One region of the Terribacillus sp. FSL K6-0262 genome, then DNA from elsewhere that is predicted to be linked to it. Evidence: riboswitches for the same ligand, from Rfam matches in the RefSeq annotation. Region 1 holds a riboswitch; the other holds the start of a gene.

Region 1 (8,143 bases):
TTGGCTGGATTTTTCATTGGCGGATTTTATATCACCATGCTTTTCGGGATACCAGCTATCGCTTTGGCAATAGCAAGAACAGCTAAGTATAAAAAGCAGGAAACAAAAACCCTGATGTCATCCGGTGCTGCCACATCAGTTGTAACAGGCATAACAGAGCCAATTGAATTCACATTTTTGTTTACCTCGCCATTGCTGTATTTCATCCACTCTGTCTATACAGGATTAGCAGGTGCAGTTTTATACGTTTTGCATATCAGGCATGGTTTTTCGTGGGGAGCTGGACTAATCGATTATGTCGTGAACTTGGGGCTGAGCGATGGAGGGCTTATTATCCTGCCGGTGGGTATCGTTTTCTTCCTGCTGTATTATTTCACCTTTTATTATGTCATCAAAAAACGTCAAGTAGCCATAATCGGACAGATAGAAGATAAGGTATATGAAGCAGTAGCAGGAGAGGAAGAGAAGGATCTGGCACTTTCCCATAATAATTACAGATACATGGCACAGAAGCTGATTGAAAATCTCGGTGGAAAACAGAACATCCTCATCAATGATAATTGCATGACGCGGCTGCGGCTTGAAATAAAAGACTTGAATGAAGTGAATCAAGCCAAAATCAAGCAAATGGGGGTACATGGGATTGTCAAAGTAGATCAGCATAATCTGCAAATCATCATTGGATCGCAGGCAGCGACTGTCAAAAAAGAAATGGATGATTTACTGGAGAGTTGAGGAGCACTCAACGCTCCCTCACCTGTAAGCCGAATAAATCCTCCATCTTCTCATTCATAAACTGATAGGATGCTTCGATTCCGGCATTATAAAAAACGGGACCCAGTTCCCTGACGATGAATTCGAGCAGCAGACCTGCGGCCAGGTCGCCTAGCTGCTCGTCTTTTTCTTGCTCAAAATAATGTTGCAAGGAACGGATCATTTCGCTGCGCTGGCTTTCATTCAATTCAATCGGCTGTTGCATCTGTTTTCCCTCCATTGCATATTTCGTTTCATTATAACAAATAATTCTGCTAGACTTTAGAAAAGGGAAAAGGTGGGAGTATGTATGGCTGAATTATCTTATGAAATAGTCAAGGAAATAGGGGTATTATCTGTATCTCCGAAGGGATGGCGGAAGGAGCTGAATCTGATTAGCTGGAATGGCCGTGAGCCGAAGTATGATATCAGGGACTGGGCCCCGGATCACGAAAAGATGGGGAAAGGAATCACTTTGTCAGCTGAAGAAGTCAGTGAATTGCGCGATCTGCTGCAGAGGCTTGATTGACATGCTGCCGGAAGAATTGGTTCGGCTAGCCAAAGAAAGGATGGCTCCCTATCCTTGTGAGGGTTTCTTGCCTGGAAGAGGGCCGAAGCACCCTGTCCTTTTCTTTGTTGGGGAAGCTCCGGGTGAGACAGAAATACATAATTTGGTCCCATTCAGCGGGCGAGCTGGCAAGGAGCTTGATTTATTATATGTATTAGAAAACCCCTGGCTATGCCGGGGGTTCCAGAAAGCTTCAAGCGTGGTAATAAAAAAACCTCACTTCATGGTAGGATAAAGTTGGTTTCCCGACCACTTTATCTCGCCATAGAAGGAGGAGTGCCCTATGAAGGACATGAACAGTTTAGCACATACAACATGGAATTGTAAGTATCACGTAGTATTTGCGCCAAAGTACAGAAGGCAGGTTATTTACGGAAAATACAAAAAGAGTATCGGACAAATTATTAGGGATTTATGTGAACGGAAAGGTGTGATTATCCATGAAGCAAATGCTTGTCCGGATCACATTCATATGTTGATAAGTATCCCGCCGAAATTAAGTGTGTCACAATTTATGGGATACTTAAAAGGGAAAAGTAGTTTAATGATATTCGATCGTCATGCCAATTTAAAATATAGATATGGAAATCGAAAATTTTGGTGTCGAGGATTCTATGTTGATACAGTCGGGAGAAATAAGAAACAAATACAAGAATATATTAGGAATCAGCTAAAAGAGGACTATATGGGCGATCAATTGACATTATTCGAAGAGTACGATCCATTTACAGGAGAAAAAAATCGGAAGAAATAAAGAAATTCTTTAGAATTGGTGAGTAGATGTGGTGCAAGAGGGAACCCATTCAGCGGGCCTTTGAGGCCTAGGCCGGTAACAAAGGCTTTTAGCCGCAGAACAAACCACCAGTTCACACTGGTGGTTTTGATTTTTGGAACGGGCAGGGGTCAACAGGTCAGAAGTATTCATCTCCAGCTCAGTCAGAAGCAGACCTTATCAATATAAGACAAAGCAGATCCGCGGAAAGACGGTCACCAAGAAATATAATCGGACACCGACTAAGGCCGAGATACTTGCGCATGCGCCCGTGCTCGATTATGAAATTGCTCATGCAGAGCCGGATATCCTTGTGACATTAGGGAAAATAGGCTGGGAAAGGGTAACCGGTTCGAAAGAGAAAATAACGGAAGCTGCCGGAAAGCTAGTAGAACAACCCATTCAGCAATTAAAAAGCTTGGGGGAGGATTCCTTCATTTTTTCGGAGAAAATATATCGTATATTCCCGACATATCATCCTGCATCTGTGTTTTATAATCCAGGATTGCGGCCGGTGATCGAGGAGCATGCATATAAGATTCGCGAGCTTTTGCATAGATAAGGAGAGGGAGCATGGAGAACATCCGTGGCAAAGTCTTGGATTTGAGCTGAATAGTCAAGACCCTGACAAAGCAGCAAGTTTCTACGCCAATGTTTTCGCTGGAAGATCGGGACGCCGAATTGGGGCTATCATGAGGTGAAGACGGATGGAGGAATCGATGGCGGCATCCGTAAGGGACCGCATGATTTTCCGCATGGAACCAGAATTCAGATTGAATTGGAGGATTTGGATAAAGCTATCCAAGCGGCCAAAGCAGAAGGGCAATTGTCGTTCTGGTTCTTTCTATCTTGCTTATTTGGACGACCCGGCCGGAATCGGCATTGGATTGGTACAGTCTGGCTCCAATGATCAGAAACAGCAGCTTAAGCGATAAAATTCTCCATTTTCAAGCTGTCCTTCCATAAAAAAAAACAGGCGTATCAGCTGACTGATACGCCTGTTTTTATTTTGCTGCTTTTTGCAGTTTTGTAATCATTTGCAAGGCACGGCCTGTACCGATTGCAACGGATTCCAATGGGTTCGGAGCCAGGTGCACGGGTACGGAAATTTCAGAAGCAAGCCACTGCTGCATGCCTTTGAGCAATGCTCCTCCTCCAGTCAAGATGACACCATGGTCAACGATATCCCCGCTTAGTTCCGGCGGGCAATCTTCCAATGTCATGCGGATTGTCTCCAGGATCTGTTCCAATGATTCCTTCAGTGCCACCTGTACTTCCTTAGAGGAAATCCCGACAGTTTTAGGCAGTCCAGTTACCATATCGCGGCCGCGGACATCCATCATCAGCTCGTCGTGCTCGATCAAAGCATGACCGATCTCCATCTTGATTTGTTCTGCAGTTCTTTCCCCGATCAAGATGTTGTAGTGCTTGCGGATATATTGGACAATTTCTTCATCCATGGAATCCCCGCCGATACGCACGGAACGGCAGGATACCACGCCGCCGAAAGAGATGATGCCAACTTCGCTTGTACCGCCGCCGATATCGACGATCACATTGGCCACTGGCTCATCAACAGGAAGGTCCGCTCCAATAGCTGCGGCAATCGGTTCTTCAATCAAATGAACATTTTTGGCACCATAGGATTTGACTGCGTTATGTATGGCGCGTCTTTCAACGGAAGTACTGCCGGACGGTGTGCAGACAACAATGGTAGGCTTGCGAAGGGAAGCGCCCATCACCTTGCTTACTTTTTTCAGAATTTCTTTCAATAATTGAGCTGTTACGTCATAGTCAGCGATTACGCCATCTTTCAATGGACGGATCGGTACGATATTCTGGGGAGTCTTACCGACCATTTCCTTTGCCTCGGCTCCAACCGCCACAACATTTTTTGTTTCCAAATCGATCGCTACGACGGAAGGTTCATTCAATACGATTCCTTTTTGTTTTGTATACACAAGTATATTTGCAGTGCCAAGGTCTATTCCGATTTCAGGATTAGCAAACATTATATTTCCTCCAATGATGACATATTTCTACTATATTCATTCTCCCCCGATATTTACTTTATGGGGGTGGATGCGTCAAAGAGCCGAAAAGCTCCTAATTTCGACATAGTTCATTCTATCACCTGGTATAGAGGTGTTAAAGAGATACCTTTATCCTAATTTGGCAGAATAAACTAATAAGTTTAGGAAGATAGTATTATATGAAGAGACAAACGCAAAGTCAATTTACAGATAGATTACAAATAATGAGGGATTGTTACAAAAACTAGGAAGGAAAAAAGGTGTCAATCCTGATTTTCATCCAATATATAGCAGGGTGGCTGTTTATTGCTAGTTTCAAAGCAAGATGAGCGGGTGCGATTTCGCATAGGAACCGACTTTTAGCATGAGACTTCGGGAAGGAGAGCCAATTGGAAAATCCAGGCTGCAATATTACATAAAAACGCATGCTATGATGTTGCTGCATCAAGAAAACACATACATCCCGAAAGGAGCAACATCATGTTCAAGAAAGTATTAGTAACAACACTATCCACAGCTATCCTGGCAGGAGGCGCTTTGGCAGGCACAGCAAACGCTGCACCGGCACAGCCAACTAAAGAAGAAGTTCAAGTGCACGTAGCACATGTAGTGAAAAGCGGATCTTTCTCTTCTATCGAAGATTTGAATAAATGGGTGAATGATTATCTATCAGCTTATAACATTCACATCGATGTTGATAGCTTGCTAGCGAAATACAATGTTCAACAGCCAGCACAACAAGAAACAGCACAGACTCCTGTACAAGCTCAACCTAAGCAGGAGGAAGCAAAAGCACCTGCTTCTAATAAAGAAGAGCAAAAAGCTGCTCCGCAAAAAGAAGAAAAAGCTGAAGAGCAAGCAACTGAACAAAAAGCACAAGCTCCAGCACAAAAACAAGAAACTGCTTCTGACAGCAAGCAGACAGAAGACAAGCAAGCTGCAGAAGGGCTGAGCGCATTTGAACAGCAAGTAGTGGACTTGACTAACCAAGAGCGTGAAAAAGCTGGTCTCAAGCCATTGAAAGCAGATGCTGAGCTAAGCAAAGTAGCACGCGCTAAATCCCAGGACATGGCTGACAATGGTTACTTCGACCACAACAGCCCGACTTACGGTTCTCCATTCGACATGATGAAATCTTTCGGTATCTCCTATCAGACTGCAGGTGAAAACATCGCCCAAGGTCAAAAGACTCCGGAAGAAGTTGTGGAAGCTTGGATGAACAGCCAAGGTCACCGTGAAAACATCCTTAACCCTGATTATACAAACATCGGTGTAGGGTACGTGGAAAACGGTAACTATTGGACACAGCAATTCATTGGTAAATAATTCAGATTATTGTATAATGAAAAGCAACCGATGCGGAATCGGTTGCTTTTTTGATTTTTGGGAGGGATTGTATGGATCTGATTTCGCTGCTTGCCGAAGAACGGATCAAGAAGGCGGAAGAAAGTGGAGAATTCCGCAACCTTCCCGGTGCAGGGAAACCTCTGGAACTGGAGGATTTATCCGGCGTACCAGAGGATATGCGGATGAGCTATAAGATCCTGAAGAATGCCGGCTATGTCCCGCCCGAAATGGAGCTGCAAAAAGAGATTGTGGCCTTACGTGATTTACTGCGTGTTTGTACGGATGATTCAGAGCGGGCGGCTTATCGGAAACGGATCAGCGAAAAGGAGATTCAATACGAAGCATTGCTGCAAAAGCTCAAGAAGCATTCGCCAAGCACCTTGGGTCAATACCGGGAACAAATCGAGCGCAATTTAACATAATCAAATAGTATTTTCTTATCAAGAGAGGTGGAGGGACTGGCCCTTGGAAGCCTCGGCAACAGGCAATGATGCACTGTGCCAATTCCAGCAGACGATGGTCTGACAGATAAGAGGAGCTTTTCGCCTTGGATAAGGAGCCTCTTCTGTAAAACGGAAGAGGCTTTTTTACATATTTTAAAGGAGTGAGAGATAATGACGAAACAAATCATCCTGCAAGCTTTCGATATGACTGCAGCTATGCACAATTCCCACGGCTTATGGAAGCATCCCGAGAGCAGAAGGCATCGCGAGTATAAGTCGCTTGACTACTGGATCGGGCATGCGCGCCTGCTGGAAAAAGGCAAGTTCGATGCGGTGTTCTTCGCTGATGTACTCGGCGTTTATGATGTCTATGGCGGGGATGAAAAGGCTGCTTTGCGCGACGGAGTCCAAGTGCCGCTGAATGACCCTGCCTTTGCCATCCCGGCAATGGCAGCTGTGACGGAGAACCTTTCCTTCGCTGTCACGGTCAGTACATCCTACGAGCAGCCATTCCATAATGCGCGTAAATTCTCGACTCTCGACCACTTGACCAAGGGGCGTGTCGCTTGGAATATCGTTACATCCTACTTACCGAATGCGGCCCGGAATTTCGGGCTGGAAAAAATGGTCAAGCATGATGAACGTTACCGGATAGCAGAGGAATTCCTGGAGGTTTCTTATAAGCTGCTTGAAGACAGCTGGGAAGAGGATGCGGTTGTTTCAGATCCGGAAAGAGGCGTTCTGGTGGACCCGGATAAGGTACATCGCATCAAGCACAAGGGGAAATACTTCTCCGTTGAAGGGCCTCATGTCAGTGAGCCATCCCCGCAGCGTACGCCAGTGCTTTACCAAGCGGGAACCTCTGAAAAAGGGCGCGATTTCGCAGCCAGACATGCTGAATGTGTGTTTGTCGGCGGACCGACACCGGAAAAAATCAACTACTATATCGAGGATATCAAAACGCGTGCAGAAGCATACGGCAGAAGCCGTGATGAAATCAAAGCATTCACTTTCCTGAATGTAGTCGTTGCTGAAACGGAAGAGGAAGCATATGCGAAATATGAAGAAATCAAGAAATATTGGAGTGCAGATGCAGCAAAGGCCCAGTATGGTGGATCGACTGGTTATGACTTGGCATCCTATGAAGATGAGGATGAACTGTTCACGTACAAGCATACGGAACAAGGGCAATCACGAGCTGCATATTTGACCAAGGACGCTGCCAGGCCATTCACGGTCAAAGAGATACAAGAGAAATTCAGCAAACCAGCTGAAATGGAGATCATCATCGGCAGCCCTGAACAGGTGGCCGACAGGATCGAGGACTTTTTTGTGAGGAGCGGAGTGGATGGCTTTAACCTGACCCATTATATTACGCCGAGGGACTTGGAGGACTTCGTCGAATTGGTTGTGCCAATCCTGCAAGAGCGGGGATTGTATAAAAAGGACTATGCAGGAGGTACATTCCGGGAGAAATTATTCGGACATCCGCATCTCCCCGGGACGCATCCGGCAAAACAAGGAAAGAGGAGCTGAACCATCAGCTCCTCTTTCCTATTCCAGATAAGTCAATGTGCCAGTCCCATCCTGATACGAAACCGTTGTCAAAGCACCGTTGATCAATGTCAATTGCGGCGGCATATGTCCTATATCAGTGTCGAAGATGATCGGCAATCCGATTTCATCGGCGAATTCCCGGATCATTTGCTCGTCTGTGTAATCCTCTGAAGGTGTGCTTCGAGCGGGTCTGCCGAATAATACACCGCTTGCCCGATCGAACCAGCCGAGCTCCTTCAGGTGCCAAAGATTCCGGTAGGCTTCTGCTGTACTCCAATCGCTCCATTCGAGATAGACGATTGTATCTTCTTCAAAAGACTCTTGCCATTTCTTGATCGGGGCATACTTTGTCCCGGCAATGACCGTCAATGTATTCAGGCAGCCGCCAATCAATCGGCCAGTAAAGGAAACAGGTTTACCAGTAGTGGATTTCCATTCCGTTTCGCTGTCCAGATCAAATCCCGCTGCATCGTCTTGTTCGAAAAGTGCATCCCAAGAAGACTGATACATGGCCGAAGCATGCTGGATAAAGTTTTTGCGTGATGGTGCAGATAAAACCTTATGCCACTGCCTTGTCGTTCCATCGAGTGATGCCATATGCAGATCGAAGAAGTTGGTTGTATGGGCTGTAGCGATATTTGTCCGGAGCGTATAGGAACAAAGAAGTGTG
Region 2 (8,143 bases), 1.2 Mb from region 1:
ATGTGAAAGGTATCGTGAAAGAAAAAAGGGCCCAAAAGATCTTGAAGGCGAAGTCGATGGTCACGGAGGAGATCGGATTGAATGCTGTCTTGGAACAGGAAGGCTGCGATGTCATCGAAACAGATCTGGGCGAATACATCCTGCAGCTGGACGACCATGATCCGCCTTCGCATATCGTCACACCGGCACTCCATAAAAACAAAGAGCAGATCAAGGATGTCTTTACCGAGAAGCTGGAGTACAAACTGACTTCCAAGCCGGAGGAGCTGGCTCTGCATGCCAGGGAAAAATTGCGTCAGGAATTCCTGCAGGCAGACATCGGCATTACAGGATGCAATTTTGCCATAGCCGAATCTGGTTCGGTTGGTTTGGTCACGAATGAAGGGAACGCTGGCATGGTTTCCGACTTACCGGATACGCAAATCTGTGTCATGGGGATGGAGCGCATCGTACCGACCTTTGAAGAATTTGAAGTGCTCGTGGGACTGCTTACAAGGAGTGCCGTCGGGCAAAAGCTGACCAGTTATATCACCGCTTTGACAGGTCCGCGGACAGCGGGGGAAGCCGATGGCCCATCCGAGTTCCACCTGGTCATCGTTGATAATGGGCGTTCCGGTATCCTAGGGACCGAATTCCAGTCTGTCCTGCAATGTATCCGATGTGCAGCATGTATCAATGTCTGTCCGGTGTACCGCCACATCGGCGGACACTCCTATAACTCGATATACCCTGGTCCGATCGGGGCAGTGCTGACACCGCTGCTGGGCGGATATGATGATTTCAAGGAACTGCCGTATGCATCGACACTCTGTGCAGCCTGTACGGATGCTTGTCCGGTCAAGATCCCATTGCATCAGCTGCTCCATCGCCATCGGCAAGTGATTGTCGAAAGGGAAGGGCGTGCACCGATTTCCGAGAAGATGGCCATGAAGGCATTTGGTATAGGAGCTTCCTCCAATCCGCTTTATGCAGCTGGATCAAAAATGGCAAGCTCGGTCATGAAGCCTTTTACAAAGGATGAGACCATTTCGAAAGGGCCGGGACCGCTGAAGGCTTGGACCGAAATTCGTGATTTGCCGGCTCCGAACAAAGAGCGTTTCCGTGATTGGTTCAAGGAGCACGAAAAGGAGCGTGACAAAGCATGATACAGAATCAGGACAGCTTTCTTGCGAATGTGGCCAGCCGTCTGGGCCGAACAAAGGTGCTGATGGAAAAGCCGGCGCGGAATTGGAATTATCGCCCGCAGGATAAGACATTGACTGATAAAACCCCGGATGAGCTAGTGGAGATACTTCGCGATCAATGCCGGCTTATCCATACCGAATTTATCGAGACTGATTCGGCTGCCTTGCCGAATGTGCTGGCAGATACTATAGCAGCCTATGGCGGGGGCCCGTTGGCCATTTGGCAAGACCCACGCTATGAAGCATTTGGTTTGCGTGAACAGCTCCGATCGTGGCCCGAACAAGGAATCGATGTGCATGAATGGGATCCTGCCATTGGATATGACAACATCGGTATTGTGGAGAAAGCCAATATCGGTATTACATTCAGTGATATCACGCTGGCTGAGTCCGGAACGGTCGTGCTGTTTTCGGGGGAAGGCAAAGGCCGCACGGTGAGCTTGCTGCCGCATAAATATATCGCCCTCGTACCGAAAAGCACCATCGTTCCCCGGATGACCCAGGCAGCGCAGCAAATATCCAAGCAAGTACAAAAAGGAGAGACCATTGCATCCTGTATTAACTTCATCACCGGACCAAGCAACTCGGCTGATATCGAAATGAATCTGGTTGTCGGGGTGCATGGCCCTGTGAAGGCTGCTTATATCGTGATAGAAGATAAATAGATGGCTCGGGGAAAAACACCAGGATCAATGTATATCTTAACTGTTGCTTCAAACCGCCAGTTGTAAAAATGTTTCGTTTAAAGAAATTCCAAAAGAGAATGATTATTTAAAAAAATGGATTGACATTCAATTGGAAAACCCATAACATGGTAATCAAATCTAACAACTACATACTTGATTTATTCTTATCCAGAGAGATCGAGGGATCAGGCCCTATGACGTCTCGGCAACGGGTTTATCGTAAATACCGTGCCAATTCCTGCAAACACAGCTGTGTTTGGAAGATGAGAATGAGGAAGTTTCATAATGAAGCCCTCTTTTTCTGGATAAGAAAAAGAGGGCTTTTTGTGTAGCGAGGGGGAATAGAGTTGATTACGTTCAAGAATGTATCAAAGACCTTCACAATCGGAAAACGGGAAGTGCACGCCGTACGCAATGTGAACCTGACGATAGAGCAAGGGGAGATTTTCGGCATCATCGGCTTCAGCGGAGCCGGTAAGAGCACATTGCTGAGATTGGTCAATGTGCTGGAAAATCCTACTGCTGGTGCTGTAGAGGTGCAGGGGGTAGATTTAGCCAAATTGCCCCCTAGGGAAGTCCGGAAGGTGCGCAGGAGAATCGGGATGATCTTTCAGAATTTCAATCTGCTAACCTCGCGTACTGTTGCTGGTAATATTGCATATCCTCTGAAACTGGCCAAAATGCCGCGAGCAAAAATAAAAGAACGGGTGGATGAACTGTTGCGCTTCGTCGGCCTTTCGGATAAAGCGAAGAATTATCCAGAGCAGCTCTCTGGAGGGCAGAAGCAGCGGGTTGGAATTGCCAGGGCGCTGGCTACTTCCCCGGATATCCTGATATGTGATGAAGCGACTTCGGCTCTGGATCCGGATACGACAGGAGAGATTCTGCGTCTGTTGAAGAAAGTGAACAAGGAATTGGGCATTACGATTCTGCTGATAACACACGAAATGCACGTGATTCAGGCAATCTGTGACAAGGTTGCTGTCATGGAGGAAGGGGAGGTCATCGAAACGGGCGGAGTATTCGATACATTCACAGATCCTATTCACCAGACAACGAAACGTTTTATCCGTTCCATACAGCAGGATCTCCCGTCTCCTTCCCTATTGGATGAATGGCGTCAAAAAGGCGGGAAGAAGCTGTATCGGATCATTTTCAAGGGAGAGGTGGCGAGTGACCCGGTATTATCCAGGGTAACGAGGAAGCATGATATCGATGTGAATATTGTGTATGGTTCCGTACAGGAGATACAAGAGAAATTCTATGGGAATCTGCTTGTGAGCTTCCAAGGAGACGAAGAAAGAACGGTCAGCGCAGTAAAGGAACTGGATGATATCGTTCAGATCGAGGAGGTAGAAGTGGCATGGGGGTAGATTGGCAGACATTCTGGCCGCGCATTGTCGAAGCGACCGGCCAGACAATCTTGATGGTGGCTGTCACGTTGGTGATAGGTTCTGTATTCGGCATCATTATCGGACTTTTACTTTTTGTCACACGAAAAGGGAATATACTGGAAAATGCGATTTTGTTTCAAATCATCAATTTCTTAATCAATATCATTCGGCCGATTCCATTCATCATCTTTTTAGTGGCTATCAGTCCGCTGACCAGAGAAGTGGTAGGGACGACAATCGGCACATGGGCAGCAATCTTCCCGATGAGTATAGCAGCAGCCTTCAGCATCGCACGAGTTGTTGAAAATAACTTCATCAGCATCGATCCGGGTGTCATTGAGGCCGCAAAAGCGATGGGCGCCAGTCCGCTCCAGATTATTTATACCATCTTGATCCCGGAAGCGCTTGGTCCGCTGGTTCTTGGATTGACGTTCATTACCATCAGCTTGATTGATTTCTCTGCGATGGCAGGAACAGTTGGAGGGGGCGGTCTCGGGCATGTGGCAATGACCTATGGATATCAGCGGTTCGATACAAGCGTCATGGTTGTTACCGTCGTTATATTGATTGTACTTGTCCAGCTGGCCCAGTGGATCGGCAATACACTTTCAAGAAGGATATTAAGGAGATGAAGAAAATGAAAAAAACATTACTTGGCATTATTTCCTTCGCTTTTGTGTTTGTTCTAGCGGCTTGCGGCAGCAGTTCAGCTGACGGCAGCCAGACCGTTAAAATTGGTGTTACAGGATCGGATGGAGATCAATGGCCAATCCTGAAGGAGAAGGCAAAGGAAGAGGGAATCAATATCGAGCTAGTCGAATTCTCGGACTATACGTTGCCGAACCAAGCATTGGCCAATGGCGAGATAGACATGAACTCCTTCCAGCACATTGCTTTCCTGAGTCAATATGCCAAAGAACATGGCGATACGATTGTCCCGATAGGCTCAACAGTAATAGCCCCGATCGGAGCTTACTCAGAGAAAATCGATAGCCTGGATGAGTTAAAGGAAGGCGATAAAGTAGCCATTCCGGATGACCCATCCAATCAGGCTAGATCGCTTCGGGCTTTGGAAGCTGCGGGTGTCATCAAACTGGCAGACGATTTCGGCCAGTTCGGTGATCCTTCCAAGATTGCAGAGAATCCGAAAAACATTGAAATTGTACCTGTTGTTGCACAGCAGACCCCCCGTGTATTGCCGGATGTAGCTGCATCCTTCATCAATAATGGTGTTGCAGGCCAAGCAGGCTTGAATCCAAAAGAAGATCCGATTTATCTGGAAAATGCCAACGATGACAGCATTACACCATTTGTGAATGTATTTGCGGTAAGGAAAGAAGACGAGAACAATGAGATATATCAGAAAATCGCTGCATTGTATCAGGATGAAGAAGTGAAAAAAGCTGTAGAGAATGATACGAATGGCGGTTCCATAGTTGTGGATGTACCAAAAGAAGAACTGCAGGAGCATTTGAAACGTCTTCAGGAGGAGGAATGAGCGATGGGAAAAGCTGTGACGGCTATGAGCCGAATTTCATGGCATCTTGAGGAGAATGGAGAAAAGTATATCCAAACAAGCCAGGCAATCCATGCAAAGCCGGAGCTTGGCAATCAGGAATTTTTCGCCAGTGAAACGCTCGCTTGTTTGCTGGAAGAGGCGGGATTTCAAGTGGATAAGGGGGTGGCAGGGCACGAAACTGCATTTTATGCGCTGAAAGATAGCGGGAAACCAGGACCACGGATCGCTTTTCTTGCCGAGTATGATGCGCTGCCTGGGATCGGGCATGCTTGCGGTCATAATATCATTGGTACTGCCAGTACAGCAGCTGGTATTGCCCTGGCGGAAACATTGGATCAAATAGGCGGAAGTGTAGCCGTCCTCGGTACCCCGGCTGAGGAAGGCGGTCCCAATGGAAGTGCCAAAGGCAGCTTTGTCAAGCATGGTCTGCTGAAGGGAATCGATGCTGCCTTGATCATACATCCTTCTGTACGAACAAGTGTCACTGGGGAGTTCCTTGCCGTAGATCCGCTTGATTTCCATTTCTACGGAAAATCAGCTCATGCCTCCGGTTCCCCTGAAAAAGGAGTCAATGCTTTGGATGCTGTCATTCAGCTTTTTAATGGTATCAATGCATTGCGGCAGCATCTCCCGCAGGATGTACGCGTGCATGGAATCATCCCGAACGGCGGGGATGCGCCGAATATCGTTCCGGAATATGCGTCGGCACGCTTTTTCATCCGGGCAGAAACATGGAGTAAAGCACAAGCAGTTTCACAAAAAGTGAAAAATATTGCCCAGGGGGCTGCATTAGCCACCGGAGCCACTGTCAAGAGAGAAAGATTTCAAAATGAAGTGAAGGATTTTGTTTTGAATCCAGTGTTGGATCAATTGCTGAAGGAAGAGCTGGAAAATGCCGGCGAATATGTACATGTGAAAAAAGGTAAGGGACGCGGCTCAACGGATACAGGTAATATTAGCTATGAGGTCCCGGCGGCGCATCCTTATATCCAAATCGGACCGGAAGATCTAATTGGTCATACGGAAGAATTCCGTGAAGCAGCTCGCTCAGCGCGCGGTGATGCAGCAGTATTGAAAGGGGCCAAAGTCTTGGCGCATGCAGGTTACCGATTATTGACAGACAAGGAGCTGCTGCAGCAAGCCAAGACAGTATTCGAAAAGAGTAAGGCTGAAAAAGTGATGGGGTAAGTGGTCTATGACGCAAAAGTGTTTCAGTTAGATGAAAAACCCGAACTGTTACGTGAATCTTCAGCCGCAGATTTGCGTGAGTTCGGGTTTTTGACGATACGATTCCATTTCCAATCGATTTCATTCATTTCATCAACTCCTGCTTTTCGTTATATGATTGGTTGGGTGAATTACCAACCAATTGGATGAGGACATGCGATTCAATGTCCTATATGCTAAGTTAGGGAGGAGAGAGATGATGGAGCCGATCATACATGGAATCATTCTTGCTTTCGGGCTTATTTTGCCCCTTGGAGCTCAAAATGTGTTCTTATTCAATCAAGGTATCATTCAAAAAAGGATGATTCATACGCTTCCGGCAGTAATTACAGCTGGAATGGCCGATACAATCATGATTTCCATGGCAGTCGCTGGTGTTTCGGTGCTTGTGTGGACAATACCTTGGATCCAGACAGTGCTTTATGGAATTGGGTTCTGCTTTTTGACTTATATAGGATGGGGACTTTGGAAATCAGTTCCGGATACCGTACAAGCGGGTGAAGAAAGCTTCCCCCCACGAAAGCAAATCATTTTCGCTGCATCTGTATCCTTGCTGAATCCTCATGCCATATTGGATATTGTCGGAGTTATCGGGACAAGCTCCCTGGCGTATTCGGGTCCGGAGAAATGGAGCTTTTCGATGGCATGCATAGCCGTTTCCTGGATTTGGTTCTTCGGCTTGGCAGCTGCGGGGAGACTTATCGGAAGTTTGGTTGCACAAGGGAAACTGCTGCTGATTCTGAATCGTATCTCAGCACTGTTGATATGGTCCATGGCGGTGTTTATGCTAATCCGTCTGAGCAGATTGTTATAGCAATACCTCTGCCGCTAGGCAGGGGATTTTTTTATGTGAAATCCTGCTTTTCCTTTCGATATGCTTTCCATGCCGTCTTTGCGGCAGCATAGCCATAAAAGTACCTCCCTGAAAAAACAGCAATCAAATCATGCATGAGGATGACTGTGAAAACCAAGAGATTGCAGGATACTGCCTTGGTAGGCAGGAGCGGTTTAAGGATAAGTGTTGCGGGAATGCCATCATTGAATCCCAGAATTTTGATTGGATAGTAGATTCTTTTCTCCTTAGTTAATTGAAATGACATTGGTGAATTATGGCTGAGTGGTTGCGGTGTGCAAGCACTGAATAATTTTGTCATACATATATTTACAGAACATTCCTAATAAAAACTTCTTGAATGTTGCACAATTCAGTATTATACTAACCAGTATTGTGTCAGAAAATCTGACGGAAATGTATATTAAACTCAATATTTTGCTATTTATCAGACTATTCCAATAGTTAGTGGAGGTTTTTTTGTGTCAAAGAAAGTACCAGGTTCATTTACGATCATCCTTGGTTTGATGCTCTTTGCTTTGTTTTTCGGAGCGGGGAATTTGATCTTCCCGCCGATGCTTGGGCAGCAAGCTGGTGAAAATATATGGATTGCCAATGCAGGGTTCCTTGTGACAGGCGTCGGCTTCCCGCTGATTGCAATCATCGCCTTCGTTTTTTCAGGCGAGAAGGATCTTATGTCCTTATCCAGCAGGGTGCACCCGGTATTCGGAATGGTTTATACGGTTATTCTGTATCTTGCAATCGGACCGTTTTTCGCGATACCGCGAGCAGGGAATGTATCATATGAAATAGGTTTGAAACCATTCTTGCCTTCTGAACCGGGACCGCTGCCACTCATCTTGTTCTCGCTCCTGTTCTTTGTGATCACTTGTCTATTGTCGCTGAATCCTTCCAAAATCATCGATGTCATCGGTAAGTTCCTGACACCGATCAAGCTGGCTTTTATCGGCTTGCTGGTGATCGTGGCGATTGCGTTCCCGATCGGGAAATTCCAGGCACCTCAAAGTGACTATACGGCACATGCTTTCTTTAAGGGTTTCCAGGAGGGCTATTTGACATTGGACGCGCTGGTTGCCTGTGTATTCGGGATCATCATCGTCAATGCCTTAAAGGATAAAGGAATCACAAACAAAGGCTCTGTCATGAAAGTTTGTTTGATGGCAACAGCGATTGCCGCAGTGGTACTGGCAGTGATTTATACAGCACTGTCCTTCATGGGAGCTTCAAGTGTGAGTGAGCTAGGCTATTTAAGCAATGGCGCCGAGATACTTGCCGAGGTT

What was found. A riboswitch is a leader RNA that binds a small molecule or an ion and turns the genes downstream of it on or off. The one in region 1 is predicted to bind S-adenosylmethionine.
Region 2: it holds a riboswitch for S-adenosylmethionine, as region 1 does, so the genes downstream of both, MHI54_RS10480 (ATP-binding cassette domain-containing protein) here and MHI54_RS04285 (LLM class flavin-dependent oxidoreductase) in region 1, are expected to answer to the same signal.

The regions. Positions count from the first base shown of each region.
Region 1 is NZ_CP150277.1:823,621-831,763, reverse strand. It holds gene MHI54_RS04330 (PTS transporter subunit EIIC) at 1-735, shown strand, start outside; gene MHI54_RS04325 (DUF2164 family protein) at 743-979, opposite strand; gene MHI54_RS04320 (YdbC family protein) at 1,064-1,282, shown strand; gene tnpA (IS200/IS605 family transposase) at 1,605-2,075, shown strand; gene MHI54_RS04310 (uracil-DNA glycosylase family protein) at 2,209-2,655, shown strand; gene MHI54_RS04305 (hypothetical protein) at 2,791-3,003, shown strand; gene mreBH (rod-share determining protein MreBH) at 3,098-4,105, opposite strand; gene MHI54_RS04295 (CAP domain-containing protein) at 4,607-5,452, shown strand; gene MHI54_RS04290 (DUF1992 domain-containing protein) at 5,524-5,895, shown strand; SAM riboswitch class I at 5,908-6,008, shown strand; gene MHI54_RS04285 (LLM class flavin-dependent oxidoreductase) at 6,088-7,452, shown strand; gene MHI54_RS04280 (S66 peptidase family protein) at 7,471-8,143, opposite strand, start outside.
Region 2 is NZ_CP150277.1:2,022,301-2,030,443, forward strand. It holds gene MHI54_RS10470 (LutB/LldF family L-lactate oxidation iron-sulfur protein) at 1-1,145, shown strand, start outside; gene MHI54_RS10475 (lactate utilization protein C) at 1,142-1,849, shown strand; SAM riboswitch class I at 2,032-2,140, shown strand; gene MHI54_RS10480 (ATP-binding cassette domain-containing protein) at 2,218-3,243, shown strand; gene MHI54_RS10485 (methionine ABC transporter permease) at 3,234-3,896, shown strand; gene MHI54_RS10490 (MetQ/NlpA family ABC transporter substrate-binding protein) at 3,902-4,762, shown strand; gene MHI54_RS10495 (M20 family metallopeptidase) at 4,766-5,971, shown strand; gene MHI54_RS10500 (LysE/ArgO family amino acid transporter) at 6,207-6,824, shown strand; gene brnQ (branched-chain amino acid transport system II carrier protein) at 7,325-8,143, shown strand, end outside.